DNA from 3 places in the Rhizobium sp. RAF56 genome. Region 2 is predicted to be linked to each of the others. Evidence: riboswitches for the same ligand, from Rfam matches in the RefSeq annotation. Region 2 holds a riboswitch; each other region holds the start of a gene.
The links. Region 2 has a riboswitch for cobalamin ahead of AB4048_RS07600 (aromatic ring-hydroxylating oxygenase subunit alpha). Riboswitches for the same ligand answer to the same signal wherever they lie in the genome.
Positions count from the first base shown of each region.

Region 1: it holds a riboswitch for cobalamin, as region 2 does, so the genes downstream of both, cobU (bifunctional adenosylcobinamide kinase/adenosylcobinamide-phosphate guanylyltransferase) here and AB4048_RS07600 (aromatic ring-hydroxylating oxygenase subunit alpha) in region 2, are expected to answer to the same signal.
Region 3: it holds a riboswitch for cobalamin, as region 2 does, so the genes downstream of both, bluB (5,6-dimethylbenzimidazole synthase) here and AB4048_RS07600 (aromatic ring-hydroxylating oxygenase subunit alpha) in region 2, are expected to answer to the same signal.

Region 1 covers NZ_JBFRDU010000024.1:25,723-35,436, reverse strand. The annotation lists gene AB4048_RS19660 (ABC transporter substrate-binding protein) at 1-10, opposite strand, end outside; gene AB4048_RS19655 (hypothetical protein) at 761-904, opposite strand; gene AB4048_RS19650 (cobyric acid synthase) at 1,138-2,592, shown strand; gene AB4048_RS19645 (chloride channel protein) at 2,610-4,400, opposite strand; cobalamin riboswitch at 4,576-4,726, shown strand; gene cobU (bifunctional adenosylcobinamide kinase/adenosylcobinamide-phosphate guanylyltransferase) at 5,124-5,648, shown strand; gene cobW (cobalamin biosynthesis protein CobW) at 5,654-6,703, shown strand; gene cobN (cobaltochelatase subunit CobN) at 6,821-9,714, shown strand, end outside.
Region 2 covers NZ_JBFRDU010000007.1:28,269-37,982, reverse strand. The annotation lists gene AB4048_RS07635 (LssY C-terminal domain-containing protein) at 1-450, opposite strand, end outside; gene AB4048_RS07630 (FAD-binding oxidoreductase) at 570-1,997, opposite strand; gene AB4048_RS07625 (glutathione S-transferase family protein) at 2,418-3,065, opposite strand; gene AB4048_RS07620 (SRPBCC family protein) at 3,101-3,520, opposite strand; gene AB4048_RS07615 (ArsR/SmtB family transcription factor) at 3,517-3,879, opposite strand; gene AB4048_RS07610 (L-threonylcarbamoyladenylate synthase) at 4,008-4,982, opposite strand; gene AB4048_RS07605 (DUF6656 family protein) at 5,077-5,688, opposite strand; cobalamin riboswitch at 5,998-6,197, shown strand; gene AB4048_RS07600 (aromatic ring-hydroxylating oxygenase subunit alpha) at 6,295-7,539, shown strand; gene AB4048_RS07595 (2Fe-2S iron-sulfur cluster-binding protein) at 7,548-8,627, shown strand; gene AB4048_RS07590 (helix-turn-helix domain-containing protein) at 8,636-8,938, opposite strand; gene AB4048_RS07585 (glycoside hydrolase family 25 protein) at 9,021-9,714, opposite strand, start outside.
Region 3 covers NZ_JBFRDU010000001.1:34,142-43,855, forward strand. The annotation lists gene AB4048_RS00165 (LTA synthase family protein) at 1-1,019, opposite strand, end outside; gene AB4048_RS00170 (NAD+ synthase) at 1,307-2,986, shown strand; gene AB4048_RS00175 (NYN domain-containing protein) at 3,061-3,780, shown strand; cobalamin riboswitch at 3,838-4,047, shown strand; gene bluB (5,6-dimethylbenzimidazole synthase) at 4,090-4,773, shown strand; gene AB4048_RS00185 (DUF2865 domain-containing protein) at 4,775-5,911, opposite strand; gene AB4048_RS00190 (NADP-dependent malic enzyme) at 6,024-8,336, opposite strand; gene AB4048_RS00195 (UDP-2,3-diacylglucosamine diphosphatase) at 8,562-9,371, shown strand; gene AB4048_RS00200 (MFS transporter) at 9,535-9,714, shown strand, end outside.

The DNA of each region.
Region 1 (9,714 bases), on a different contig from region 2:
GCTTTTTCATATTGAATTATCTCCCAGTGCTCTTGCGGTTAGTTCCTCGGACGGATCGGCATCGCTTCGCCGATCAATCCCCGTCAGCGTGGTCAATTTCCATACCGCTCATCCGCCGCTGACGACGTTTCGCTGGTCCCCTATGCGTAGCGCTTGTTGCTTATTATACGCCTGCGCGGATTAGCCGCGAGCGTGCCGTTTGATCGCCACCCGCTAACCGTAAGGATTCGGTAAGAGAAATCAACCGCTTTGCGCCCGCAGCCGCTTCCGCCACTCCATCGGCAAGTTCCGATAAGCATTTGAATTAGCCTGATTTCGACGGTTCGCGGGCGCAAACCGGCTATCGTGGCAGGCCAATCTTGGGCTGGAACAAGTAAAGGCCCGGGAGTCACGCCTCGCGCGGACGTTTTGTGTTCCATTCACGCCGTTTTTCGATTTTCAGAGAATTCTAAGAAAAATGAAAAAAATCGGCGAGACGAAAAAGTTCGCGCTCCCCTGGGTGCAAAATAACGTTCCGGTAACGATGTCTGGTTATTGCTTTGGGTGCGCGGCGAAGTCTCGCTGCCTCTCCGGATCAGGTATTGCGTCCCGGAGACTGCGTCCTCGACAGGTATAGGCGAGCCCGCAAGCTTTTGACAAAGCCGCGACCGGTATTTTTTACACCGGCGCGGCTTTTACGTTTCTAGCCTATTCTCGGGACAAGTTTCGCGCTTCCCTGGTATAGGAAGCGCTGACTGGCGCGCGATCAACCGGCGCGCGATCAACCGGCGCTGTAGGTGCGGATGAAGCCAACAGTCCCGAAGCGCGTGTCGAGCTGGCGCATCCGGCTCTCCGGGCGATATGCCGAGAGCTTCGAACCCCAGGCGATCTGGATGGAATTCTTGTTGTTGAAGATGAAGAGCATCTGGGTATCCTTCGAACCGGATTTGTCCGGCACAGCGGTTGGCGATTGAGCGTGCAGATAATGGTGATTGCGGCGCGCTACAACGCACGAAATCGTCATCGCATGTCGCAAATTGATCATGCGGAGACGTGGTGCATTTTTGCCAGGCCGGAAGGGTGGCAAATTCTGAGAATCGGGTCGAAAATGAAGCAGCGAAGACATTTGATGGCGTTTAGCCCGAGGGGTTTTTCTCGATGACCCGCACCGTCATGCTGCAAGGCACCGGCTCCGATGTCGGAAAGACGGTATTGGTCGCCGCTCTCTGCCGGCTTGCCGCAAACAGAGGATTGCGGGTCCGCCCGTTCAAGCCGCAGAACATGTCGAACAACGCGGCCGTCGCAGACGACGGCGGCGAGATCGGCCGGGCCCAGTGGCTGCAGTCGCTGGCTGCCCGCGTGCCCTCCAGCGTCCACATGAACCCCGTGCTCCTGAAGCCGCAGACCGACACCGGCAGCCAGATCGTCGTGCAGGGAAAGGTCTGGGGCCAGGCGAAGGGCCGCGACTATCAAAAGCTCAAGCCGCAATTGCTGGGCGCCGTGCTGGAGAGTTTCGCGACCGTCAGGGCCGGAACCGATCTCGTCATCGTCGAGGGCGCCGGTTCCCCGGCCGAGATCAATCTGCGCCCGGGCGATATCGCCAATATGGGCTTTGCCACGCGCGCCAACGTTCCGGTGGTCCTCGTCGGTGACATCGACCGCGGCGGCGTCATCGCCTCGCTGGTCGGCACGCATGCGATCCTCGACGAGGGGGATCGGGCCATGATCCAGGGCTACCTCATCAACAAGTTCCGCGGCGACGTCTCGCTCTTCGACGACGGCATCAAGGCGATTGGAGGCTTCACGGGCTGGCCCTGCTTCGGTGTCGTGCCCTGGCTGAAGGCGGCGGGCCGTTTGCCAGCCGAGGATTCGGTCGTCCTTGAGCGACTGACGCGCGGTTCCGCCGGCGCGCTGAAGGTGGCGGTGCCCGTTCTGCCGCGTATCGCCAATTTCGACGATCTCGACCCGCTCAGCGCCGAGCCTGATGTCGACCTCGTTTTCGTGCGCCCCGGCGAGGCCCTGCCGTCCGATGCGGCGCTGATCGTGCTGCCCGGATCGAAATCGACGATCGGCGACCTCCACGATTTCAAGCGCCAGGGCTGGGATCGCGATCTTTCGGCTCATGTGCGCCGAGGCGGTCGCGTCATCGGCATCTGCGGCGGCTATCAGATGCTGGGCCGCAAGGTCTGTGATCCCCATGGCTTGGAGGGACTGGAGACGGAGACAGAGGGTCTCTCACTCCTCGACGTCGAGACGGAGATGGCGCCGGAAAAGACCGTCCGCAACAGCCACGCCCGCTCCACGGAGTACGACGCTCCGCTCGTGGGCTACGAAATCCATCTCGGGATTACCCGGGGAGCCGATTGCGCCAGGCCCTCCGCCATCATCGACGGCCGGGCCGACGGCGCGATCTCGCCCGATGGCCGTGTCATGGGCACCTACCTGCACGGGCTTTTCGCCAGCGACGCTTTCCGCGCGAAATTGCTTCAAAGTTTCGGCGTGAGCGGCGACAGTACGAATTACCGGCAAAGCGTGGATGCCGCCCTCGACGACATCGCGGCGGAACTGGACGCGGTCCTGGACAAGGAATGGCTGAAGCGTCTGCTGGGGTAGCTTTGCCGCCGGCGACGTCAAATCTCTCCTGAAACCTCACGCCGGCGGCGGTCGAGTTCTTCGCTGTAGCGCCGCAAGGTGTGGCTTTCGCTAAGCTGGCCGATCACCTTGCGCTCGATCAGGTTGTTGACGACGGCGAGGGCTTCGCTTTCGGTCTTGTCAAAGATTGCCGCCGCCTGCTTGGCATTCATCAGCGGCTGCAGGAAATCGTTGCGGTAGCGAACGAAATCCGCCACCCCCCGGCCTTCCTCGACCGTGTCGACGGGGCTGGCATAGATGTCCGCCACGAGCACGATACCGGCATACTTGTCTCCCTCTTCGACGATGATGACGCGCTGCGTCGACCCAATCGGGAAATCGCGCTGGAATTCCTCCATGCTGATGCCCGCCCTTGCGGTGCGGATATCGGGGCGCATCATCCGTTCGACGGTGAGGTTGCGTATCCAGCCGACGTCGTGGGCGCTGCGGATGCTCTCGCCGCGCAGATGGAAACGCCACGTGGCGAAGGAGTAGCCGAACGTCGTGCGCACGACCAGCGAGGAGGTGATGACGGCGGCGAGCACCAACGCGGTGATCGGAAAGTCGCCGGTAATCTCCAGCGCAAGAAAGGTCATCGTCAGCGGCCCGCCGATGACGGCGACCGCGAGCGAGCTCATGCCGACGACGGCATAGATCACCGGCGTCAGCGTCGCGTGGTCGAAATAGGGAGCCGAATAGGCGAAAAGCTTGCCGAGCAGCGCGCCCATGAACAGCGAGGCGAAGAACAGGCCGCCCCTGAAGCCGGACCCGATGGAGATCGCCGAGGCAAACGATTTCAAAAGCAGCAGGCCGATCAATGCCGGAATGGCGACTTCCGTCGATAGGTTGAGATGCAGTGCGCCGTGACCGGCCGACAACACCTGCGGCGAAATCATCGCCAGCAGGCCGACCACGATGCCGCCGATCGCGGGACGAAGCGGCGGCGCGATGGAACTCTTGCGCGCCATCTCCTCGATGAAGGACACCCCCTGCATGAGAAGGATGCCGACGCCGGCGCAGAAAGCGCCGAGCAGAAGGGCCGGAATATAGTCCGCGGGAACGATGCTGCCGAAATCGCCGACGTCGATGACGAATTCGTCGCCGGCGAAAAGGCGGGCGACGAGGGTGGAAATCAGTGCTGAAACGACCACCGGGGTCAGGCTGACGATGGTGTACGTGCCGATGATGAGCTCGAACGCGTAGAAGGCACCGGTCAGCGGCGCGTTGAAGGCGGCGGCGATCGCGCCCGCCGCTCCGCAGCCGACGATGGTTCTGAGGTCGGCGCGGCGAAGCTGCAGCTTGTATCCCAGCTTCGAGGCAATGCCGGCGGCCAGCTGCGTATAGCCGGCCTCAAGGCCGACGGAGGCGCCGAAACCGTTGGAGACAAGGTTCTGGACCGCAACGACGATGCTGTCGGTGAGCGACAGGCGCCCGCCATGCAGCGCGTTCGCTTCGATGGGGTCGACCATCGGTTTCTTGCGGGTGCGGGCAAGGATGAAGAGCATGATCCCGAGGAGCACGCCGCCGACGATCGGGGCGGTGAGAAGCAGCAGGTTGTTGTCGATCGCGGCGGAGCTCAGCCGGTCGGCCTCGTCGATGCCGAAGATCAACGCGTGCATGCGCCGCGAGATGAGGCTCATTACAGTCACCGCCAGGCCGGACGTGACGCCAACGAAGGCGCCGGCAATGACGAGGCCAAGCTCGCTGCGGCGCATCAGCGCCCTTAGACGGCCAAGATCGAATAGGGTTGTGAGAGCGCCGAAGCGGCGGCGCTGGAATTTCTGCAGCATGGGAAGAACGATGTCGCGCTGGTGTCCGAGGGTTAGGACGGTATATGTCGTTAACGTCAAATAATTGCGGCAAAATACTGACTCATGCTGGATTTATTGCAGCCGGCTTCGTCAACGGAACAGGCTGTGTCGCGTCCTTGGGCCTTCGTTGACTTGGCGAAAGCGAAAGCCTAATCATGACCGCCTTACGGATGGTTCCTGGGCGGCGGCCTGCCGCACGGGATCAAAAGGGAATGCGGCGGGACGGACCCAAACCGGGCGTCCTCATCGCAGCCGACCCCGCGACTGTAGAGCGGTCAGGGTCCTATCGTCCGGTTTGCTGCGGCTCCTGGCCGACTGTCCGCATGAGGTGGGCGGGCGAGGGGTTCAAGGAAGCCGGAAAAGCCACTGGCGTGGCATCATGATCTACCGGGGTTGGACGCCTCTATTTCTACGAATCGTCCGCCTTTTCATGATGATCGAGCCGGGAAGGCGAGAAGGATCCGCAGGCGTCGCGATCAGGGCGACCGGTTTCCGGTTCGCCTCGATCGCAGCGCCGCACCCGCGAGCCAGGAGACCTGCCATGCGTGCCGGGCGAAGAGCCCACCAAAGGAACGGAAGTTCCGCTGCCAGCACGGAGGTTGTCATGGCACTTCAGGCTTCTCGGGGCATCGACGCCGGCTTTTATGCTGCCGCCATCCCCTGTGGGATCGAGCTGCCCGCGCCGGCAATGGGCGGGCGCTGATGGTGGAGATTTCTTCTCGTTCGGCCTTTATTCTCGGCGGCGCCCGTTCGGGCAAATCGCGCTTTGCCGAACAGTTGGTCGCAGCCTCCGGCCTCGATCGCCACTATGTCGCGACGGGGCGTGCCTGGGACGACGAGATGGGCGCGCGCATTGCCAGCCACCAGGTGAATCGCGGCGATCTTTGGACGACGCATGAGGAGCCTCTCGATCTCGTTCGCCGGCTTGCCGCGATCGATCTGGGGAGCCGTGCGATCCTTGTCGATTGCCTGACCCTATGGGTTACCAATCTCATGATGGAGGGTCGGGATCTCGCCTCCGAATTCGCCGCCCTTGCCGATTATCTGCCAAGCGCGCGAGCGCTGATCGTCCTTGTTTCCAACGAGGTCGGTCTTGGCATCGTGCCGGAAAACCGCATGGCGCGCGAATTCCGCGACCATGCCGGACGGCTGCATCAAATGGTCGCCGCGGCGGCATTCGAAGTCTATTTCGTGGCAGCGGGACTGCCGCTCAAAATGAAGGGTTGAATTGCATGAACCAGGAAAAGATCCCCGCAACCGTCATCACCGGCTTTCTGGGCGCCGGCAAGACGACGATGATCCGCAACCTGTTGCAGAACGCGGGCGGCAAGAAGATCGCGCTCATCATCAACGAGTTCGGCGATCTCGGCGTCGATGGCGACGTCTTGAAGGGATGCGGCGCGGAGGCCTGCACCGAGGACGATATCATCGAGCTGACCAACGGCTGCATCTGCTGCACGGTCGCCGACGACTTCATCCCCACCATGACGAAGCTCCTGGAGCGCGAACGCCGCCCCGATCATATTATCATCGAGACCTCGGGCCTCGCTTTGCCGCAGCCGCTGGTCGCGGCCTTCAACTGGCCGGATATCCGCAGCGAAGTGACGGTGGACGGCGTTGTGACCGTGGTCGATAGCGCTGCCGTCGCCGCCGGCCGTTTCGCCGATGACCATGATGCCGTCCATGCCCGCCGCAAGGAGGACGAAGCGCTCGATCACGAAAGCCCGATCGAGGAGCTGTTCGAGGATCAGCTGACCTGCGCCGATCTGATCGTGCTCAACAAAACCGATCTGCTCGACCGGGCGGGCATTGCCAGCGTTCGCGCCGAGGTCGCCTCGCGCACGCATCGCAAGCCGACGATGATCGAAGCGAGGAACGGCGAGGTGTCCGCCGCGATACTGCTCGGCCTCGGCGTGGGCACCGAGGGCGACATCGCCAACCGCAAATCCCACCACGAATTGGAGCACGAGGACGGTGCCCCGCACGACCACGACGAATTCGACAGCTTCGTCGTCGATCTCGGCCCGATCGCCGAGCCGGTGACCTTCATCGAACGGCTGAAAACCGTCATCGGCCAGCACGACGTGCTGCGGTTGAAGGGCTTCGTCGATGTGCCTGGAAAGACCATGCGCCTGCAGGTCCAGGCGGTCGGCAGCCGCATCGACCATTATTTCGACCGCGCCTGGGTGCCGGGCGAGGAGCGCGCCAGCCGGCTGGTGGTGATCGGGCTGCATGACATGGACGAGGCAGTCGTGCGCGGGGCGATCGAGGCGCTGGTCTGACATGGCGCCCAGCGGTCGCGGCCAGCCCCCTCTGTCACTTCGTGACATCTCCCCCGCAAGGGGGGAGGTCGGGAGTTCGCGGCTCGCTAAGACCCGGCAGGACAAAGTGGTGTCATCATGCATCTCCTCCTAGCCCAGCAAGGAACGATCGCTGACGGCGATGAGGCGATCGATCTCGGCCAGTCGCCGGGGGACATCCTGTTCCTCTCGGCCGCCGACACCGAGCTTGCGGCCGTTGCCGCGGCTTACGGGCAGGGCGACGAGCGGCATTCGCTGCGGCTAGCGAGCCTGATGAGCCTCAAGCACCCGATGTCGGTCGATACCTACATCGAGCGCACCGCGCGCCATGCGAAGCTGATCATCGTCCGCGCGCTCGGCGGCGCCAGCTATTTCAACTATGCACTGGAAGCGCTGCACGCTGTCGCCGCTCGTCAGGGAGCGCTGATCGCGGCACTACCGGGCGATTCCAAGCCGGATCCCGGGCTGACCCCGTTTTCCAACGTTGCGCTCGACGATCTCAACGCGCTCTGGTCCTATCTGATCGAGGGCGGGGATGCGAATGCGCGGTCATTTCTCGCCTATGCCTCGGCGATGCTCTCCGGTGCTGAAAAGCCGGAACCGGCGGCGCCGTTGATGAAGGCCGGCATCTGGTGGCCGGGAAGGGGCGTGATCGGGCTTGACCAATGGCGGCAGGTTGCCGGCGGCGCCGCAGGGCCGATCGTCGCTATCAGCTTCTACCGCGCCCTCGTCCAGAGCGGCGAGACCAAGCCGGTCGAAGCCCTGATCGATGCATTGACGGCCGAGGGCATTCGGGCGCTGCCGGTTTTTGCCTACAGCCTCAAGGACCCCGTATCGAAGGGCATTCTCGAAAGCGTCTTTTCCGAGCTGAAGCCCGACGTCGTCGTCAACACCACCGGCTTTGCGGTCTCCGCGCCCGGTGCGAACCGCGAGCCCACGGTTCTGGAAATGAACGACGCCGTGGTGTTGCAGGCGATCTTCTCGGCCTCCTCGCGTGAGGCTTGGGAGGCGTCGTCGCAAGGGCTCTCGGCGCGCGATCTGGGCATGAACGTGGCGCTGCCGGAGGTCGATGGACGCGTGCTTGCCCGCGCCGTCTCCTTTAAGGTCGCTGCCCGCTACGACAGCAAAGTCGAGGCCAATATCGTCGCCAGCGTCCCGGCTAAGGACAGGATGCGCTACACCGCGCGGCTTGCGGCGAACTGGGCGCACCTGCGCCGGACAACGCCCCGCGACCGCCGCGTCGCGCTCATCATGGCGAACTATCCCAACCGCGACGGCCGGCTCGGCAACGGCGTCGGGCTGGACACGCCGGCGGGTACCATCGAGGTGCTCGGTGCGATGCTTTCGGCTGGCTATCCCGTTGCCGATGTGCCGGTTGACGGCGATGCGTTGATGCGGCATCTGGCGGAAGGCCCGACGAACTCCGGGCGCGACGGCAAGCTGGTGCGCGAGGTACTTTCCCTCAACCGATACAAAAGCTTCTTTGCATCTCTTCCCATTCAGATTCAGGACGAAATCACCGCGCGTTGGGGCGCGCCGGAGGCCGATCCGTATTTTCTGAGCGAGGGGTTCGCGCTGCCGCTCTGCCGTTTCGGTGGCGTGCTGGTCGGTATCCAGCCGGCGCGCGGCTACAACATCGATCCGAAGGAAAGCTATCATTCGCCGGATTTGGTGCCGCCGCACGGCTATCTCGCCTTCTATGCCTTCCTGCGCGAAGAGTTTGACGCTCATGCCGTCATCCACATGGGAAAGCACGGCAATCTCGAATGGCTACCGGGCAAGGCTCTGGCGCTATCCGAGACCTGCTATCCGGAGGCTATCCTCGGTCCGCTGCCGCATCTCTATCCCTTCATCGTCAACGATCCGGGCGAGGGCACGCAGGCCAAGCGCCGGACGAGCGCCGTCATCATCGACCACCTGACGCCGCCGCTGACCCGCGCCGAAAGCTATGGACCGCTGAAGGATCTGGAAGCGCTGGTCGACGAATATTACGAGGCTTCCGGCAGCGACCCGCGCCGCATTCGCCTGCTGCGCAAGCAAATTCTGCATCTTGTCGCCGACATCGGGCTCGACCAGGATGCCGGCATCGCCAAGGATGAAGGCGAGGACAGCGCGCTGAAGAAACTCGACGCCTATCTCTGCGACCTCAAGGAATTGCAGATCCGCGACGGCCTGCACATCTTCGGCGTTTCGCCTGAGGGGCGGTTGCTGACCGATCTGACCGTCGCGCTGGCACGCGTGCCGCGCGGCCTCGGCGAGGGCGGCGATATGAGCCTGCAGCGGGCGATCGCTGGCGATGCGGGATTGAAGGGCCTGGCGGGGGCTCACCCGCTGTTCGACCCCCTCGACTGCGACATGGCGGCGTCCTGGGACGGTTTGCGCCCGGAACCGCTGCAGGACGTCTCGAACGACCCGTGGCGCACCAACGGCGACACCGTCGAGCGTATCGAACTATTGGCGGCCAGGCTTGTGTCGGGCGAGACGGTCTGTCCAGACGACTGGACAAAGACCGGCGCCGTTCTTGCCGAGATCGAAAACCGTCTAAGGCCCTCGATCCACGCCTGCGGCCCGGCCGAGATCGAAGCGCTGTTGAGAGGTCTCGACGGCCGCTTCGTGCCGCCCGGCCCTTCCGGCGCGCCGACGCGGGGGCGGCCCGACGTTTTGCCGACGGGGCGCAATTTCTATTCCATCGACAGCCGCGCCGTGCCGACGCCTGCCGCTTACGAACTCGGCAAGAAATCCGCCGAATTGCTGGTCAGACGCTACGTCCAGGATCACGGCGAATGGCCGGTCTCTTTCGGGCTGACCGCCTGGGGCACCTCGAACATGCGCACCGGCGGCGACGATATCGCGCAAGGCTTGGCGCTGATCGGCGTCAAGCCGGTCTGGGACATGGCCTCGCGGCGCGTCACCGGTTACGAGATCATTCCGCAGGCGATGCTGAGACGGCCGCGCGTGGACGTGACGCTCCGCATTTCCGGCTTCTTCCGTGA
Region 2 (9,714 bases):
GCGGTCGTCCGGGCCGGTCTGCTTCGTCAACCAGAAACGGACGTGGTTGCGTTCGTCGGCGCTTTTTCCGACGGGCTTTTCGAAGGCCAGATCCTGCTTCCTGCCCTCAAAAAGCAGCGGACTGACCGGCGCGTCGAGGTCTGGCCGATCAAGCACCACGCTCAATCCGATATCGATGGATGACCGCAGGGTAATCTTGTCGGCGGGATCCCATCCGGCTGCAGCGAACGCGCGGATCACTTCTTCCTTGGAACCGACAAGACCGACATTGATCGGGTCGCCCGGAATATCCTGCTCGGTTGTCGTGACCATGCTGCCGATCTTCGCAACGCGGCCGGCATCATGAAAAATCCAAATCTCGGGAATGACGAAATAGGCAACCAGCAAATAGATGAACAGCGAGACCAAGACGGCGCTGGTCGCTATCCGGGTCTTCGTGCGATGACGCATCATCATTGGCCCCACCTTGGAAATCGCAAGGCGATCATACGCTTGAACATGCAGCGGAGACATCGCGAATTTGAGCACTGGGCATCACGGCCAAGCGTCCGACTTTTCCTGGAATAGCCCTAAACGGCGACCACTTTTCCAGGATTCATCACCCCCGCCGGATCGAACGCCCGCTTGATCCGCCGCATCAGGTCCATCTCGATCTGCGGCCTGATCGACGCCAGTTCGTCGCGCTTCAGCTGGCCAATGCCATGCTCGGCCGATATCGAGCCGCCGTGCTGCAAGACAAGTCCGTGGACGATCTTGTTCATCTCCCGCCAGCGGGCGATGAAGGCGGCCTTGTCGGCGCCGACCGGCTGGGAAATGTTGTAGTGGATGTTGCCGTCGCCCATGTGGCCGAAGGCGCAGATGCGGGCGCCGGGCAGGGCGGCCATGATCGCATTCTCCGCCTCGTGCATGAAGGCGGGAATGGAGGCCACCGGCACGGAAACATCGTGTTTGATCGACCCACCCTCCGGCTTCTGCGCGTCCGACATGCTTTCGCGCATATGCCACAGCGCCTTCTGCTGCGCCTCGGATGCCGCGACCGTCGCATCCTTTATGAGCCCGGCCTCATAGCCCTGTTCGAGCAGCGCCGTCATCATCCGCCCGGCGGTCTCGGCGGAATCGGAGGTCGAGATGTCGATCAGCACATACCAGGGATGCGGCGAGGAAAGCGGATCGCGCACGCCGGGAATGTGGCGGCTCGTAAATTCGACGCCGATGCGCGGCATCAGCTCGAAGCCGGTCAGCGCCGGACCGCAGCGGCTCGACGCGTCCTTGAAGAGCGTGAGCGCATCCTCGACCGAGGCTATGCCGGCGAAGGCCACCTGGTGGCCCAGCGGTTGCGGAAAGAGTTTCAGCACCGCGCCGGTGATGATGCCGAGCGTGCCTTCGGCGCCGATGAAGAGGTCGCGCAGGTCATAGCCGGTGTTGTCCTTCTTCAGCCGCCTCAGCCCGTCCCATATCTCCCCGGTCGGCAGCACCACTTCGAGCCCCAGGCAGAGCTGGCGCATGTTGCCATATGCAAGCACGGCGGTCCCGCCGGCATTGGTGGAAAGGTTGCCGCCGATGCGGCAGGAGCCCTCCGAGCCGAGCGACAGGGGAAACATGCGGCCATGCTCCTCGGCCGCCTTCTGCACCTCGGCAAGGATGCAGCCGGCATCGACCACCATGGTGTTGCCGACCGGATCGACGTCGCGGATCCTCGTCATGCGCTCCAGCGAGACGAGAATGTCCGCACTGCCCTCACGCGGCGTCTGGCCGCCGACAAGGCCGGTATTGCCGGTCTGGGGGACGATTGCCGTGCCGGTCTCGGACGCAAGCTTCAGAATGGCCGAGACTTCGGCAACGGAACCGGGCTTCAGCACCATCGGCGAGGCGCCATGGTAGAGGCCGCGATTTTCGACGAGGTGCGGCGCAATGTCGGCCGCCGCCCGAAGCACATGCCCTTCACCTACGATGGATGCGAAACGGTCGAGAAGGGCAGGAGAGACGGTCTGGGTCATGGTCGGATGCTTTCCCTGTCGGCGCGGATCGAGAAGGGAAAGCATGGGAAACAGGCTGGATTGTCAAGCCCGTTGCTGGGCGGTTGCGCGCTGGCCCCTCATCCGCCTGCCGGCACCTTCTCCCCACCTGGCGGGGAGAGATCAGTTTGCTGCCAAAGCAGTCCTTTTTGCGATCGCGTCCGTTTCTCCGTCTTCCCGGCCTTGAGCCGGGATCCAGCCGCGCCGCGTCGGCGGCGCGAAAGAGTCTTTTGCGCGCAAGGACTTGCGCGCGCTGTACCCCGGATCGGGTCCGGGGAGACGGCGGATAGCGGCGCAGTCCTGGTAAGCCGTTAGAGTTTGTCAGCAGTCTGCCCTCTCCACCGCCGAGCGGGGAGAGGGTTAGGGTGAGGGGGCAGTGCTGCGGACGTTTGGGCGACGCCGCTATTGCGCCGCGGTGCGAACCGTAAAGCCTTCCCAGATCGGCAGGAACTCCTTCATGACCTTTGCGTAGGACGGCCGCTTTTGCGCCCGCTCCCAGTAGCGTTGAAGGTTCGGGCGATCGCTGAAGGGGGCGATCATCTGTGCATAGAAGAGCGGCGGGATGGTTGCGCAATCGGCCATCGAGAACGTGCCGCAGACCCATTCCTGGTTTGCCAGCCGCTTGTCGAAGTGTTCGTACATGCCTTGAATGTAGCGGTTGGCACGCTGCGCCTCGTTTTCGTTCTCGGGCTTGAAGCCGTGCTTCTGGAACATGAGTTCGCGCGTCGGGTCGTTGAGGTAGAGATCCGCCATGCGGTCCATGAGCCGCACCTGCCGGGCGGCATCCCCGCCGCCGGCGGGGATCATCCGTGGGGTGTCCGGGAATTTGTCGTCGAGATATTCGATGATGGTGGTCGATTCCGGAACGCTCCAGTCGTCGCTGGGTTTGAAGAGGGGCACCTTGCCGAGCGGATGGATCTTCTCGTAGGCCTCCCGCGCCTCGGGCGACATCAGGTCGACGAGTTCGGGCTCGTATTCGATCCCCTTCTCGTTGAAGGCGATCATCGCCTTCTGGGAGTAGCTGGACATCGGATTGTAATAGAGTTTCATGCTCTTTCCTCCTGATGGAACCTGACAAGGGATCATTAAACTTCGAGGTAGCGGCGCAGCTTGGCGAGGCCTCCGGTCCAGCCCTTGTTATGGGCTTCGCGGGCATTCTCGCTGTCGAAGTCGCTGTGGATCAGCGTCAGCTCGGTGCGGCGCTCGTCGAGCGGCCGGAACACGATGAGCACTTCCGTCGGGCGCTCGCCCGCATGCTGCCAGCTGAAGCGCAGCCGCTCGTTGGTCACGACCTCGCGATATTCGCCATTGACGACGAACTGCGTACCGTCGCTGCGCTGCATGACGATGCGATAGAGGCCGCCGGGGCGGGGATCGATGCTTGCCTGCGGGGTGGTCATCTCGCCCGGCGCGAACCACTGGCTCAATTGGCGCGCGTCGCACCAGGCGGCAAAAACGCGCTCGACCGGCGCATCGAAGATCTCGCTAAGCCTCAGCTGTATCATGCTTTCTCCTCCGGCTTGCCCTTGTCATCGGCAAGAAATTCGGCAAGACGTCCCAACCGCTCTTTCCAGAACTGCTGGTAGAAGGCGATCCATGCCGAGGCGTCCCTGAGCGTCTCGGGCTGCAGCGAACAGAAATGCGTGCGCCCGTCGATCCGTCGGCGCATCAGCCCCGCCCGTTCCAGCACGACGAGGTGCTTGGAGACGGCAGGCAACGACATCGAAAACGGTTCCGCCAACTCGGAGACCGTTGCCTCGCCGTCCGCCAGCCGCGCCATGATCCTGCGCCGTGTCGGATCCGAAAGCGCATGAAACACCGCGTCCAGCTGCTGCTCACCTAAGCTTTCAAGGGCTGGCGACATGCAGGGAGCCTCAGATATTTAACCATTTCGTTTTATATTCTCTAGTCCTCAATCGCGCGGGCGTCAAGCCCCGATCGAGACGCGCCCATGGCGTCCTCGAAACGGGAATTTCAGTCGATATGGAAAGGTTACGAGCGCGGTGCCGCGGCGCGGCGCAAGCGATCGTTGATGGCCTCGCCGAGCCCCTCGTCGGGGATGGTGGTAAAGGCGATGCTGGCGGCGCCGCTCGCATCCGCGCGCTTCATGAAGGCAAAGAGATTTGCGGCAGCCTCCGAGAGATCGCCGCCGGGGCTGAGGTTAAGCACGATCGCGGCCTCTTTTTCGCCGGCAACCGGGTGCTGTCCAAAACGGATAAGCGCCTCGCCGGCGGCAACATCCGTCGCGTCGAGCCGAACGGAGGCACCGGGCGCATAATGGGAGGCCAGCATGCCTGGCGCCTCGATCGCGGCGGATGCCGCGCGCTTGCGCTTCAGGCGCTGGCCGGCCACGCGCTCGATATCGGCGGCCGCAAGCCCGCCGGGGCGCAGCAGTCGCATTTCGCCGTTCTCGACCTTGACGATGGTCGATTCCACGCCGACATCCGAAGGACCGGCGTCCAGGATCAGCCTGATCCGGTTTCCGAGATCCGCTTCCACATGATCGGCGTCGGTGGCGCTGATCTTGCCTGACGTGTTGGCACTCGGAGCCGCAAGCGGCCGTCCGAAGGCGCGGATGAGATCGCCGGCGAAACCCTTCGGTACGCGAATGCCGACGGTATCGAGACCGGCCGTTGCGAGCGGATGAATGTCGCTCCCGGGCCTCAGCGGCAGCACGAGCGTCAGCGGTCCCGGCCAGAAGGCTTCCGCAAGCCGCCGCGACACAGGATCGAAAACGGCGTAGCGCTCCGCCATGGCGAGATCGCTCATATGGCAGATCAGAGGGTTGAAGCGCGGCCGGCCCTTGGCCTCGTAGATGCGGGTGATGGCGGCGGCGGCCGTCGCGTCGGCGGCAAGGCCGTAGACGGTCTCCGTCGGCAGCGCCACGGGCTCGGCCGAGGCAAGCACGTCGACGGCTTGCCGGATTGCGCCTTCGGCGTCCTGTCTGATGTCGATCCGTAGTGCCATTGCCTGACCGGTTTTGTCCTTGCTTCGGCGCTTCCTTAGGCTTTTCGCGGCACAGGATCAATGCGCGGCGGCGCGGGGCTGCCCAGCAAGTCCGTCAAAGCTGGCGGATGATGTCGCGAAGCTGCTCGCTGCGAGCGCCGAGCAAAAGCACGTTGCGGATCGCGACCTGCGGGTCGTGGGTGCGGAAGAGCACGCCGTTGCCGCGCACATTGCGGTTGATCGTCAGCTTCTTCTCCGTCGCATCGTGATCGGAGCGAACGGCGATGGCGAAATACATCCGCTTGTAGCAAGGGTCGATCTTGACGAAGGCGTCGCCTTCTTCGCCGATCTCAGCGAAGAAATTGGCGATGTAGAATGCCCAGCTGACATTTTCGTAGCGGGCGAACCGCGTGCGGGACGCCGTGACGTGGCAATAGCCGAGGTGCGGGGTCTCGGCGAGCGTGCGGTGAAAGACAAGCTTCGGAAACTGGATGGATTTGTGAAAGCTGTTGAGCTTGTCGTGGGTGCGCTCGCCGGCCGCCTGCAGGCGCTCGGCGGTCTGCTCGGCCACGTCCTCGTAGCTGAGATAACGGCGGCTATTCGTGACGATGCCGGTTTTCGCGCGGCTGATACGGCCGGTGCGCAGAAACTCGCTGTGATCGGTAGTGGTCGGCGATGTCTGCGGCACGTAGCGCGTGGTCGCGTCGTAGTATCTGAGTTTTGCCATGGACGCTCGCTCCGGGATCGGCCTCGGAGACTAAGGCGTCATGCTTAATGGGCGCTTAATTGCGCCAACGCAGTTAGGACGCCGGCCATAAGCGGCGATAGGCGCCTCGCTCGCATGTATGTCGTATAGGGGATAGCGACGGACATACGCGCCAGGGGGCCGACGAGGGTAATAGCTTCTACATATCTGCCTGGTGATAAAAATGCACGATATCAATTGGATAGAGAATAATTCGCCTTGATTTGGCCGCCGTCGTCAATGCGGATGCCGATGTCGCTTTGTGAACAAGGCGCGACACGGCACGATGATTATATTCCTTCATCCTGAGGTGCCGCTGGATAGGGACGGCGGATAATTGGGAAGTCGGTCGAAATCCGGCGCTGCCCCCGCAACGGTGGTGGAGAGGTCATGGCAATACAGCCACTGGGCGCAAGCTTGGGAAGGCGTCATGGGGTTCGAGGATCGAACCGCTCCAGAGCCCGGAAACCAGCCTTGAGACGATTTCGAACTGGCCGCGGCGGGCGGCTGGAGGCAAAAGGGTGTCGGTCCGTGACCGGCGGCTCCTATCCTCCGTCGTGCCGCCCACTATGCGAGGATAGCTGAAAAATGGACATCCGCACCAACGTTTTGCGGCAATTGAAGAACCGTCGCGAAGGGTTCAGCCTGGAGCAGGCTTTCTACACGTCGCCCGACTATTTCAAGCTCGACATGGAGATGATCTACTATCGCGACTGGCTGTTCATCGGCCATGACTGCGAAGTTCCGCGCGCCGGCAACTACTTCACCGTCCAGATCGGCGACTATCCCGTCGTTATCGTGCGTGGCCGCGACAACGTCATCCGCGCCTTCCACAACAGTTGCCGTCACCGCGGTTCACGTGTCTGCAACACCGAGCGCGGCTCTTCGGCAAAGCTCGTCTGCCCCTACCACCAGTGGACCTACGAACTCGACGGGTCTCTGCTTTTCGCGCGCCAGATGGCCGAGGATTTCGACAAGAGCCAGTTCGGCCTGAAGCCGGTGCATTGCGAGAGCGTCGGCGGTTACATTTTCATCTGTCTGGCCAAGACCGCGCCAGATTTCGCACCGGTTCGCGACGCCATCACGCCCTACATCGCGCCACATCGCCTGGGGGAGGCGAAGATCGCCTTCCAGAGCACGATCATCGAGAAGGGCAACTGGAAGCTCGTCTGGGAAAACAATCGCGAATGCTACCACTGCAGCGCCAATCACCCTGAACTCTGCCGCACCTTCCCGGAAGCTCCGACCGTCAGCGGCGTGCAGGGGGCAATGAGCGATCCGGTGATCGTCTCGCACTGGGACCGTTGCGAGGCAGCCGGCCTGCCGAGCACGTTCCAGCTTTCCGCCGACGGCCAGTACCGCACGGCGCGCATGCCGCTGATCGAGGGCGTCGAGAGCTACACGATGTCGGGCCGCAACGCCGTGAGGCGGCCGCTGTCGTCCGACGTGACCATCGACAACATCGGCACGATGCTGCTTTTCCACTACCCCTCCACCTGGAACCACATGCTCGGCGATCACGCGATCTCCTTCCGCGTGCTGCCGATCAGCGCCGAGGAGACGGCGGTCACGACCAAATGGCTGGTGCACAAGGATGCGGTCGAGGGCGTCGACTACGATCTCGAGGAACTGACCCACGTCTGGACCGAAACCAACGATCAGGACCGCCGCATCGTCGAGGAAAACGCCTTCGGTATCCGCTCGCCGGCCTACGAGCCCGGTCCCTATTCCGAACTGCACGAGGGCGGCGTCATGCAGTTCGTCGAATGGTACTCGAACTTCATGGTCAATCGCCTGCAGGGCGAGCAGGCAAAGCTTTCGGTGGTCGCATGAGCATCAATATGACGATTGCGCCCCGCCACCAGCATCTGGACCAGATGCAGCCCTGGAGCGACCGGCATCAGCTCCTCGAATGCCTGTCAGCCACGCCCGAGGCGCCCGACGTGATGACCTTCACGTTCCGCTCAGACAAGGACAACTGGTTTCGCTATCTGCCAGGCCAGTTCGTCACGCTGGAGCTGCCCGTGGGGCCGGAACCCGTGATGCGCACCTACACGCTGTCGTCCACGCCGTCGCGGCCGTTTTCAATCGCCGTGACGGTCAAGGCGCAGAAGGACAGCGTCGGCACGCGCTGGATGTTCGAAAAGCTGAAGCCGGGCGTGCGCATCCGCGCGCTCGGGCCGCTTGGCGACTTCACCCATATACGCCATCCCGGCGAGAAATATCTCTTCATCTCGGCGGGCTCCGGCATCACCCCGATGATGTCGATGACGCGCTACATGGCCGACGTCGCGCCGCTGTCCGACATCACCTTCATCAACTGTTCGCGTGGTCCCTCGGAGATCATCTTTCGCTCCGAACTCGAATATCTCGCGCGCTTCATGCCCAACCTCAACCTCGGCTTCATCGTCGAGCAATGCGGCGGCACGGAACTGTGGTCGGGATTGAAAGGCCGGATCGACAAAGCCAAGATCGGCCTTCTGGCGCATGATTTCCTCGACCGCACGGTGTTCTGCTGCGGCCCCGACGTCTTCATGGATTTCGTCCGCACGACACTGGAGGCCGCCGGGTTCGACATGGCCCGCTACCATCAGGAAAGCTTTCGCCCCGCCTCGCTGGATCTCGCCCCGGCGCCCGTCGAAGGCGAGGAAGGCGAAGTCCGCACCTCGATCCGCTTCACCATGGCCGGCAAGGACGTCAGCTGCGCCCCCGGCCAGACCATCCTGCAGGCGGCGCGCGGCGCCGGCGTGCGCATCGGCGCTGCCTGCGAATCGGGCCTGTGCGGCACATGCCGGGTGATGAAGCTCTCCGGCGAGGTCGAGATGGCCCACAACGGCGGCATTCTCGATGACGAAATCGACGAGGGCTACGTGCTCGCCTGCTGCTCGCGCCCGAAAACCGACGTGCAGATCGAGGCGTGAGGCGCCGATCAAGCCGCTCGCGCTGCCTTCTCCACGGCTTCCGGCGTCTCTTCGATGACCTTGAGCAAGAGGCGGGCGGCCGGGTCGGGCTTGCGGCGACCTTGCTCCCAGTTGTTCATCGTTGACGCGGGAATACCGAAGCGCCTTTCGAATTCCTTTGTCGATTTCGCATACCGCTTGCGGATCTCCTTGATTCTCGAAGCGGGCATGGGGTCGATGTGCACGGTCTCAAGCGCCAGTTCGCCCTTCTTCCAGGCGAGGGCTTCCTTCAGGCCATCGAGAATGCCATCCGCGATGTCATGATCAGCCATCTTAGGATTGCCTTCTTTTAGTCCGGCAACAACTCTTCCCGTTCGTGAAATAACGCAGCTGGGAGTTTCGCTCGGAACGAGTCTAAAAATTCTGATAGTTAAGTTCGTCGATCACGGCGGGCGCTCGAGGCGTAATCGAAGCGGTCAGGATTGGTGACAGGTTGATCGGCGAGGGCGATTGCGGCGAGGTGCAGATGCCGCCTTTCGCGATCAGGATCGGTTCCGGTTCGGGTTCCGGTTTCGCCGGAACGAGTGCTCCCTGCGGCCAGACCTTGGCGAGTTCTGCTTTCGTCATCATGGCGATGTCGACGTCGATGTCGTCAAGCGTGCCCGGCACGCGATAGGGGCAATCGCGTTCGGAACAATTGGTGCCGGAGGAGAACTGCCACAGGTGATAGCGTTCCCAATTGCCCATCGGGAACGTACCGACCATTTCGGGGCGGTAGCGGGCATACCAGAGCGGCAGGCGCGAGAGGACCTTGTAGTTGTCGCGGTGGTCGGCGATGTACTGTGCCACCGTATGGTTGGTGTAGAGGATCGGATAGCGGCCGGTGCGCGTCTTGATATGGCCGACGAAGATCTGGGCGTCGTCCAGCGACATGAATTGCTTGGTATCGAGACCGTCGATGTCGATCACCATCAATTCGTCGGGGGAAGGCTTGGCATAGTCGAGGAAGTGGTTTGCCTGGTCGACCGGATTGCCGGGCCTTGCCATGTGATAGGCGCCCCATAGGAGCCCCTTGGATTTGGCGACCAGGCGGCGCGTCTGGAAGAGT
Region 3 (9,714 bases), on a different contig from region 2:
AACCAGCCCTCGAAGGGATGAATCGCGCGTGCCGCATAGCCTTCGCCGCGGAAGAAGGTGGCGAGCGACGGTACCTGATGGCGCACATATTGCTGATAGGGAATGCTGCCATAGGGCAGGAAGGCGTTGGAGAAGCCGGTCAGCGCCTCGAACTCGACATTGGCCGTCATGCCGCCGAATTCCGGCGAGAACACGTGGCCGGATTGCGCGGCGCGGATGTTCGGCAGCGGATCGGGGGAAAGCCTGATGTTGGAAAGCCTCGTCGGATCCCAGAAAGACTCGCTCATCAGCATGATGACGTCGGGCTTTTCACGCGGGCCGGCAAGGTAGGAGTAGTTGCGGGCAGGGATCGCGTCGAGCGCATCGTGATTGTAGCCCGCCGGCGCCTTGAGGTGCGCCATCGGCAGGTTCAGCGAAAAGGCGATGATGAAGCCGTTATAGCTGTAGTTTTCCTTCTGATCCCAAACGATCGGGATAATGCGGAGCTTCTCGCGCAGCCAGGAATACTGCTGAGCATCCATCTGCGAGACGAAGACGGCGAAAAGCGGCAGGCAGATCGACAGGCGCAGAGTTCGCGCCCGGCGCGAGAGCCGGCCGGCATGGCTCCAGCCGTAGCGCCAGAGATAGACGAGGCCGGCGATGGCGACAAGCAGCCCGGCGACGATGGCAACGGCCGTCAACGGGCGCTCGCGGACCATCACCGGCATGAGTTCGACGATCTGGCGGGCAAACAGGATGTCGGAGGGATAGAGCGGATCGGAAAGATAGTGCTGCTTTTCGTTCGACACCAAGGCCGGAATGACCACGAGCGGCGCCACGACGAGGACGGAGAGATGCGCCCGGCCGAAGATGCCGTCCAGCCCCAGGATGACAAGGAGGAGCAGGCCGATGGTGGTGAGCCCGGGCTTGATCGGCGAGGTGAGATATTCGGGAATATCCGCCAAGGAGCCGCGGCTGATCCACTCGACGACCACCACGGTCGCAAATGCGATCGCAAGCGTCAGGCAAAGGCTCAGCAATTGGCGGGAGAATGCCGATCGCGGCGATACAACCCCACCGGGCGCCGCAACAAATAGCCGATCGATGGAAGTCGAGCGCGATGACGGAGTCGCCAAGATTTTCTCCGGATTTCTTACAAAGTTCACCTTACTGTCACACCACTGTCATGAATGCTGGATGAACCGCAAGGCGCCAGATGGCCATTCAGTTGTTTTCGAATGTGAAAAAAACACGTGCAGACGGTGACTTCGGCGGATGGCGCCGCGGAGTGGTTGCGGAAGAACGCCGTCGTCGCTAAATCTATGGCATGACAGAACAAAGCGTCCTCACTGACACTCTTCGCATTGCCGTTGCCCAGCTCAATCCGACGGTTGGCGACATCGCCCGCAACCTTGCGAAAGCGCGGGAAGCCCGCGCCGATGCGGCGCGTCAGGGTGCTCATCTGCTTCTGTTGACGGAACTTTTCATTTCCGGCTATCCGCCGGAAGACCTGGTGCTGAAGCCTGCCTTTCTGAAGGCCTGCCTCAAGGCCGTCGAGGATTTCGCAGCCGATACGGCCGATGGCGGCCCAGGCGTGGTCGTCGGTTTCCCGCGGCTAGGTGCGGTTGGGCCGCACAATTCCGTGGCACTGCTCGATGGCGGCAGGATCGTCGCCCTGCGCGACAAGGTGGATCTTCCGAACTACGGCGAGTTCGACGAGAAACGCGTATTCGTCGAGGGCTCGATTTCTGGCCCCTATAATTTCCGAGGCGTACGGCTCGGGATTCCGATCTGCGAGGAGATCTGGAACGACTTGGACGTCTGCGAGACGCTGGCGGAAGCGGGGGCCGAAATTCTTCTGGTGCCGAACGGTTCGCCCTACTATCGGGGCAAGCTGGACGTCCGCCATCAGGTGGTGTTGAAGCAGGTGATTGAAAGCGGCTTGCCGCTGCTGTTCGCCAACCAGGTGGGCGGCCAGGACGAGCTTGTGTTCGATGGTGCGAGTTTCGCCTTCAACGCCGACAGGACGCTTGCCTTCCAGATGAGCCAGTTCGAGCAGACGCTATACGTCTCCACATGGAAGCGTCGCGCCGGTGGCTGGCGATGCGAAGAAGGCCCTTCCTCCAAGGTTCCCGAAGGCGAGGAGGCAGACTATCGCGCCTGCCTTCTCGGGTTCCGCGACTACGTCAACAAGAACGGCTTCAAGACGGTCGTCCTCGGCCTTTCCGGCGGCATCGATTCCGCCATTTGCGCGGCGATCGCCGTCGATGCGCTTGGCGAGGAGCGTGTGCGGGCCGTCATGTTGCCCTATCGGTACACCTCGGAGGACTCGCTGAAGGATGCCGCGGATTGCGCCAGAGCGCTTGGCTGCCGCTACGATATCGTGCCGATCGAGGAGCCGGTCACCGGCTTCGTGTCGGCGCTCGCGGAGCTTTTCGAAGGCACCGAAAGCGGCATCACCGAGGAAAACCTGCAAAGCCGCGCGCGTGGCACAATCCTGATGGCGATCTCCAACAAGTTCGGCTCGATGGTGGTCACGACAGGCAACAAGTCGGAAATGTCGGTCGGCTATGCGACGCTCTACGGCGATATGAACGGCGGTTTCAACCCGATCAAGGACCTGTACAAGATGCAGGTCTACGCGTTGTCGCGCTGGCGCAACGCGCATGTGCCGCCGGATGCGCTCGGGCCTTCGGGCGAAGTCATCCCCGCCAACATCATCGAGAAGGCACCATCCGCGGAGCTTCGGCCGAACCAGACGGACCAGGATTCGCTGCCTCCCTATCCGATGCTCGACGACATCCTGGAATGCCTGGTGGAAAAGGAGATGGCGGTCGAAGAGATCGTCGGCCGCGGTCATGATGTCGCAACCGTCCACCGCATAGAGCATCTGCTCTATCTCGCCGAATACAAGCGACGGCAATCCGCCCCCGGCGTGAAGATCACCAAGAAGAACTTCGGGCGCGACCGACGCTATCCGATCACCAATCGATTCCGGGATCGTTAACCGCAATGATTGAAGTGGCTTCGCCTTTGCACCATTTTGTTGTTTCCTAGGGTGGATACCATGGAGGCACAAACGTGGAGAAAGCGACGCGGAGGGTTGGCGTTTTCGTCGATGCGGAGAATTTACCGGCACGGACGGCTGCTCGGATTTTCGAGGTTGCATCTTTCTACGGCCAGATCGTCGACCGGCGCGTCTATGGCGATTTCGCGCGTGAGATGTTGCGGCCCTGGGCGGAGATGGTACCCCACCACGCTCTCAGCCTTCAGACTGCTCAAGCGTCGATATCCGGCAAGAACAGCAGCGACATCCTGCTCGCCGTAGACGCTACGGAACTGCTGGGCAAGGAAGACTTCGACGTTTTCTGCATCGCCAGCACCGATAGCGATTTCTCGCATTTGGCTAGCCGGATACGAATGCGCGGTCGCAAAGCGATTGGCCTCGGTGGACCAAAGGCGACCGAAAAGTTCAGGGTCGCTTTTGATGCGTTCTACGAACTGGAGATCCAGGCCGCCCCCGCGCAGCCGAATTCGCCGAACGTCGTTGCGCTGAAGCAGACCGCTGACGTCAGGCCTTATATAGTGCAGGCGTTCAATTCTCTGGGGCACAAGCCGCACGAATGGCTGGATGTGTCGCTGCTCGGTCACGTAATAAAGAAACTGTATCCGACGTTCAGTGCGAAGGACTTTGGCCACTCAAAGTTCGGTACGGTTTTAAAGAACGCCACCTTCCTCGAAGTCCAGATGAATGGGCAAACCATGCAAATCAGGATCAAGCGGCAACGCGAGACGGGATGAATAACTCTGCGCCGTGACCGCCTCACGCGCGCGCGTTGACAGGCTGCCGTTTGATCGCGCATAGCTTGAACGTCAGGTGCCCGCGCAAGCGGGAGAATCGGGAAGCCGGCGAATTTCCGGCGCGTGCCCAACGCTGTGAGGCGGATGTCTGCTGTGCGGAAGGATTTTGTCATTCTTTCCGTAGGATGCCACTGGTCTTTAAACCGGGAAGGCAACGGCAGGCAGGCGAAGCCAAGCCAGAAGACCGGCCTGACATGATAGACCGCACCGCGCGGACGGCGGCAGGTTGGCATTGTTGAGGAGCAAACGATGCGACCGAATTCGAAGGACGATCTCGTCCGCGTGCAAGCCTTTTCCTTAGCCGAACGCGCTGCCGTCTACCGCGCCATCGAGACGCGACGCGATGTCCGCGATCAGTTTCTTGCCGATCCGCTGCCGGATGCGCTGATTAGCCGGCTACTGAGTGCCGCCCACAGCGCGCCGTCGGTTGGCTTCATGCAGCCTTGGAATTTCGTGCTGGTGCGCGATCCGGCGGTTCGCCAAGCGGCCTGGGAGGCATTTTCCCGCGCCAACCAGGAAGCGGCCGAAATGTTCGAGGGCGAGCGGCGCGATACCTATCGGTCGTTGAAGCTCGAGGGCATCCGAAAGGCGCCGCTCAGCATCTGCGTCACCTGCGATCCGGATCGCTCCGGCAAGGTCGTGCTCGGCCGCACGCACAATCCGCGCATGGATGCCTATTCGACGGTCTGTGCCGTGCAAAACCTCTGGCTTGCGGCGCGCGCCGAAGGCGTCGGCGTCGGCTGGGTGAGCATCTTTCATGATGCTGACATAAGGGCCTTGCTCGGTATCCCCAAGCGGATCGAGATCGTCGCCTGGCTCTGCCTCGGCTATGTGGACGAGCTTTATCGCGAACCTGAACTGGCGGTGAAGGGCTGGCGGCAACGGCTTCCGCTCGAAGAACTGATCTTCAACGAGCGCTGGGGAGGCGACTAACCTATTGTTGCGGCTGTGGGCCGGGTACTGCCGGGTGGAGGTCGATCGCGCCCAGATCGCTTCCGAGAAACTGCGGCCCGACCCTGCGTACCTTGTTCGAGGGATCATAGGGTCGCTCTGGCGCCGGCACGGCTGGCGTAGTGCTCGCGGACGCTGCGGGCGGCTTCGGCTTGGCAGTTTCGATGGTGATGATCGAGCTGGGCGACGTGCCGGTATCCGGTGCGCTTGCTGCCTTGTCGCGCCGCATTTCCTCGTAGTAGGCGGGTAGATTGCAGCTGCAGGCGGATTTCTCGCCGGGCTTGCGCTTGCGATAGGCGAATGCGTAGGGCATGGCGCTGTAGCGAAGTCCGTTCGCCGCCGAGACCATATCCGACGACTCCTGGCCGGGCAGATAGCGGTAAAAGAGCTCAGTCGAAACGTCGGGGCACATGCGGGCACAGGTGTTTGCATCAGCCTGAAAGTTGAGCGGCGTCGCATTGGCCGTCATCGGAAAGAAGCCGCCGTCGCAGGTGCGCACGCAGACGGTCTGCATGCCCGCGCCGCCGGCGTATGGTGAGATAGCGGGGGCGACCGTCTCCTCTTCGCCCATCGGCGGATAGAAGGTGTCGGTGCGCATCGCCTGCTGTTCGGGCGTCGTCAGCGGTTCTTCGCGGTTGCCGACAATCTCGGTGTCATCGTCGACAGGCGCGTCGCAGCCGTTCTCGCGCAGGGCGGCTTGCAATTGGCTGCGCTCTGCCCCTTCCTCACTGGTCTCGGCCTGCCGTGCCAGAAGATAGCGGAGGTTTTCCTGCATGCGGGCGAGCGAACTCTGCAGCTGATCACAGACAGCCGCATCCTCCGGGCCGATGAGTGTTGTGCTTCCCTGATTGTGACAGCCGCGATCGTTGAGTTCGTTCTCGATCATGCCGATCGCGCTGTTCTGATCGCCTGTTGCATCCGACGTTCGCCGGGCCTCGCGGCCGGTACTGATCGTTTCGCTCACATTGGCGAGCCGGCCGCGCAGGTCATCACAGACAGAGTTGGATTGTGCGGCGGCGGCCGTCGCCAAGGCCAATGAGGCCAGCAGAATGAAGGAAAAGCCTCGACCGCGTTCCACGTCCCGCCCTCGTCCGCAACGTCTCGCCGCATGCGCGGCCATGGCATGCTGGATGTATAACCCATAGCCACTTAACAAGATGCTGAAATTGGAACCCGGATAGGTCGGTGAGGCATCACGCCGCGGGCGACGGCAACCGGTGTTGGCGGCTGGATCAAATAGGTTGCGATGCCTCGACGACTGCCAATGCGGCCATGTTGACCACGCCGCGCGAAGTCACGGACGGCGAGAGAATATGGGCAGGCATTGCCGCGCCTAGAAGGATCGGTCCTACATGCAGGCAGTCCATCATCGTCTTCACGACGCCAAGGGTGATGTTGGCGGCATCGAGGTTCGGGAAAACCAGGAGATTTGCCTCGTCGGTCAGCGTGCTGTCGGGCATGACGCGGCGGCGCAGCGTTTCGGAAATGGCGCTGTCGCCATGCATTTCGCCGTCGACGATGAGGTCGGGAGCCGCCTCCCGCACAAGGCTGAGTGCTTCGCGCATCTTGGCGGCGCTTTCGGACTCACGGGAGCCGAAATTCGAATGGGAAACGAGCGCCGCGCGTGGCGTCAGGCCGAAGCGTTTGATCTCTTCGGATGCGAGGATCGCGGATTCGGCGATTTCCTCGGCCGTGGGATCATAGGTGACGTAGGTGTCGGTGAAGAAGGTGGCGCCGCGCTGCGAGATCAGCAGGCTGAGGGCGGAGAAGTCGCGAACGTTTTGCCGCTTGCCGATGATCTGCCGGACATCGCGCAGGTGCCGGTCGTAGCGCCCTTCGACGCCGCAGATCAGGGCATCCGCTTCGCCGCGCTTCAAGGCGAGTGCGCCGATGACGGTCGTGTTCGTGCGCACGATCGTGCGGGCGGCTTCGGGAATGACGCCGCCGCGGCCGACCAGCGAGAAGTAAAGATCGACATATTCGCGGAACCGGGGATCGTCTTCCGGATTGATCACCGCGAAATCCGTCTGCGGACGGATTTTCAGGCCGTAGCGCTTGAGGCGCGTTTCGATGACTTGCGGGCGGCCAATGAGGATAGGGGTAGCGGTATTTTCCTCGATGAGAACCTGGGCGGCGCGCAGCACGCGCTCGTCCTCGCCTTCCGCGAAGACGACGCGCTTGCGCTCGGCGGTTTTGGCGGCAGCGAAGATCGGCTTCATCACGAAGCCGGAGCGGAACACGAAACGGTTCAACTGGTCGAGGTAGGCATCGAAATCGGCAATGGGGCGACGCGCGACGCCGCTGTCGGCCGCAGCTTTCGCCACCGCCGGTGCGATGCGCAGAATGAGGCGCGGGTCGAAAGGCGAGGGGATCAGATAGTCCGGCCCGAAAATCGGCGTCTCGCCGGAATAGGCGCGCGCCGCAACGTCCGACGGCTCCTCGCGGGCGAGCGCCGCGATCGCCCTGACGGCGGCCATCTTCATCTCTTCGTTGATGGTCTCGGCCCCGCAGTCGAGTGCGCCGCGGAAGATATAGGGGAAGCAGAGGACGTTGTTGACCTGGTTCGGGAAATCCGAGCGGCCGGTGCAGATCATCGCGTCAGGACGGGCGGCGCGCGCCAGTTCCGGCATGATTTCCGGCGTCGGGTTGGCGAGCGCCATGATCAGCGGCCTGTCGGCCATCTGCGCCAGAAGCTCGGGCTTCAGGACACCGGCCGCCGACAGCCCGAGAAACACGTCCGCGCCACCGATTGATTCTGCGAGCGCGCGTTTGTCGCTCGGTTGCGCGTAGACCGCCTTCCACTGATCCATCAGCTCGACGCGGCCCTCATAGACGAGGCCTTCGATGTCGTGGACCCAGATGTTTTCGCGCCGGGCGCCGAGCGTGACGAGGAGGTTCAGGCAGGCAAGCGCTGCCGCGCCCGCACCCGACGCGACGATCTTCACGTCCTCGATCTTCTTGCCCGCAAGTTCGAGGCCGTTGAGGATGGCGGCGGCGACGATGATCGCGGTGCCGTGCTGGTCGTCATGGAAGACCGGGATCTTCATCATCTCGCGCAGACGCCGCTCGACCTCGAAGCATTCCGGAGCCTTGATGTCCTCGAGGTTGATGCCGCCGAAGGTCGGTTCAAGCGCGGAAATGCAGCTGACCATCTCCTCGACCGTTGGGGCCGCCACTTCGATATCGAAGACGTCGATGCCGGCGAACTTCTTGAACAGGACCGCCTTGCCCTCCATAACCGGCTTGGAGGCGAGCGGGCCGATATTGCCAAGGCCGAGAACGGCTGTACCGTTCGAGATGACTGCGACCAGATTTGCACGTAGCGTATATTCGGCGGCCATCTCCGGGTTGTCGCGGATGGCAAGGCAAGGGGCGGCCACGCCGGGTGAATAGGCAAGCGCCAGATCGCGCTGGTTGCCGAGCGGCTTGGTTGCCTGGATTTCGAGCTTGCCGGGGCGCGGATAGCGATGGAAGAAGAGCGCCTGCTCGTCGAGATCGCCGCCAGGTCCGTTTTTCGGCGTCTTCGATGAGTCGTGCGCGTCCATCATGCGTCTCCATTTCGCTGCAATACGATCACCCCTGCATACAGCAATCCGCTGGGGCCGACAGTACCTTTTCAAAGCAGGTTCGCGATTTTGCGGCGCACATTTCGCCACGGTTTTTGATTGCGGCGGCGTGCCGGAATGCGCCTGTCATCTTCCTGAAACACGAGTCTGGTTTTGGATTGCCATTGAAGACGGGGCGCGGGCCATGGGTTCGCGATGAAGATCATGGATACCAGACGCTATCGCACGCTGTTCATTTCCGACGTGCACCTTGGTTCGAAGGCGGCCAAGGCGGATTTCCTGATCGATTTCCTTAGGCACAACGACGCGGACACGATCTATCTGGTCGGCGACATCGTCGACGGTTGGCGGTTGAAACGCAGCTGGTACTGGCCGCAGGAATGCAACGACGTGGTGCAGAAGATCTTGCGCAAGGCGCGCAAGGGCACGCGGGTCGTCTATATTCCGGGCAATCACGACGAATTCATGCGGGATTTTCCGGGCGTGCATTTCGGCGGCATAGAGGTCGCCGAGCGTGCTACCCATGAGACGGCCGACGGCAAGAAATATCTGGTGCTGCACGGCGATGAATTCGACGTGGTCGTTCGCAACGCCCGGCTGCTCGCCTATCTCGGCGATTGGGCCTACGACACGGCGATCCTCATCAATATCGCACTGGCCGCCGTGCGCCGCCGTCTCGGCATGCCCTACTGGTCGTTTTCCGCCTGGGCGAAGCTGCAAGTGAAGCACGCCGTCAACTTCATCGGCGAGTTCCAGCGGGTGGTGGCCGACGAAGCCCGACGACACAAGGCCGACGGCGTCATCTGCGGCCACATTCATCACGCCGTGATCGAGGATCATGACGGGATCCGCTATATCAATACCGGCGACTGGGTGGAGAGTTGCACCGCGATTGCCGAACATGACGATGGATCGTTCGAATTGATCACCTGGCGGGAAATCAAGGGTGCCGAACCCGTCACGGCCGCGCTCCCCGACCACACGCCGACATTCGGCGCTCAAGCTGCCGCCTGACGGTCTGACCGCGTGGCTGAAGGGTAGGGCGCAGCTGCACCTGCGTTGCTGCGCGAATACATCGGCTGCATTTTTTCGCATGTGCTGACGAAGGGCTATTTCTGGCCATAGTCGTGGTTTTCATGACGTGTTAGGCACAGACCAGTTTCCCTTCAGGCCGGTTATGATTCCCGTGACAGATTCTCAGGTGGGCATAGGCGCGCCGCCACATTTTCGGCTGCGCACCGCTTTGTCCTATTGCGCGCCGCTGCTGGTCAACGGCATTGCCTTGCCGTTCTTTCCGGTGTGGCTGGCGTCGCTGAACTTCAACGATCATGAGATCGGCACCATTCTGGCGGTGCCG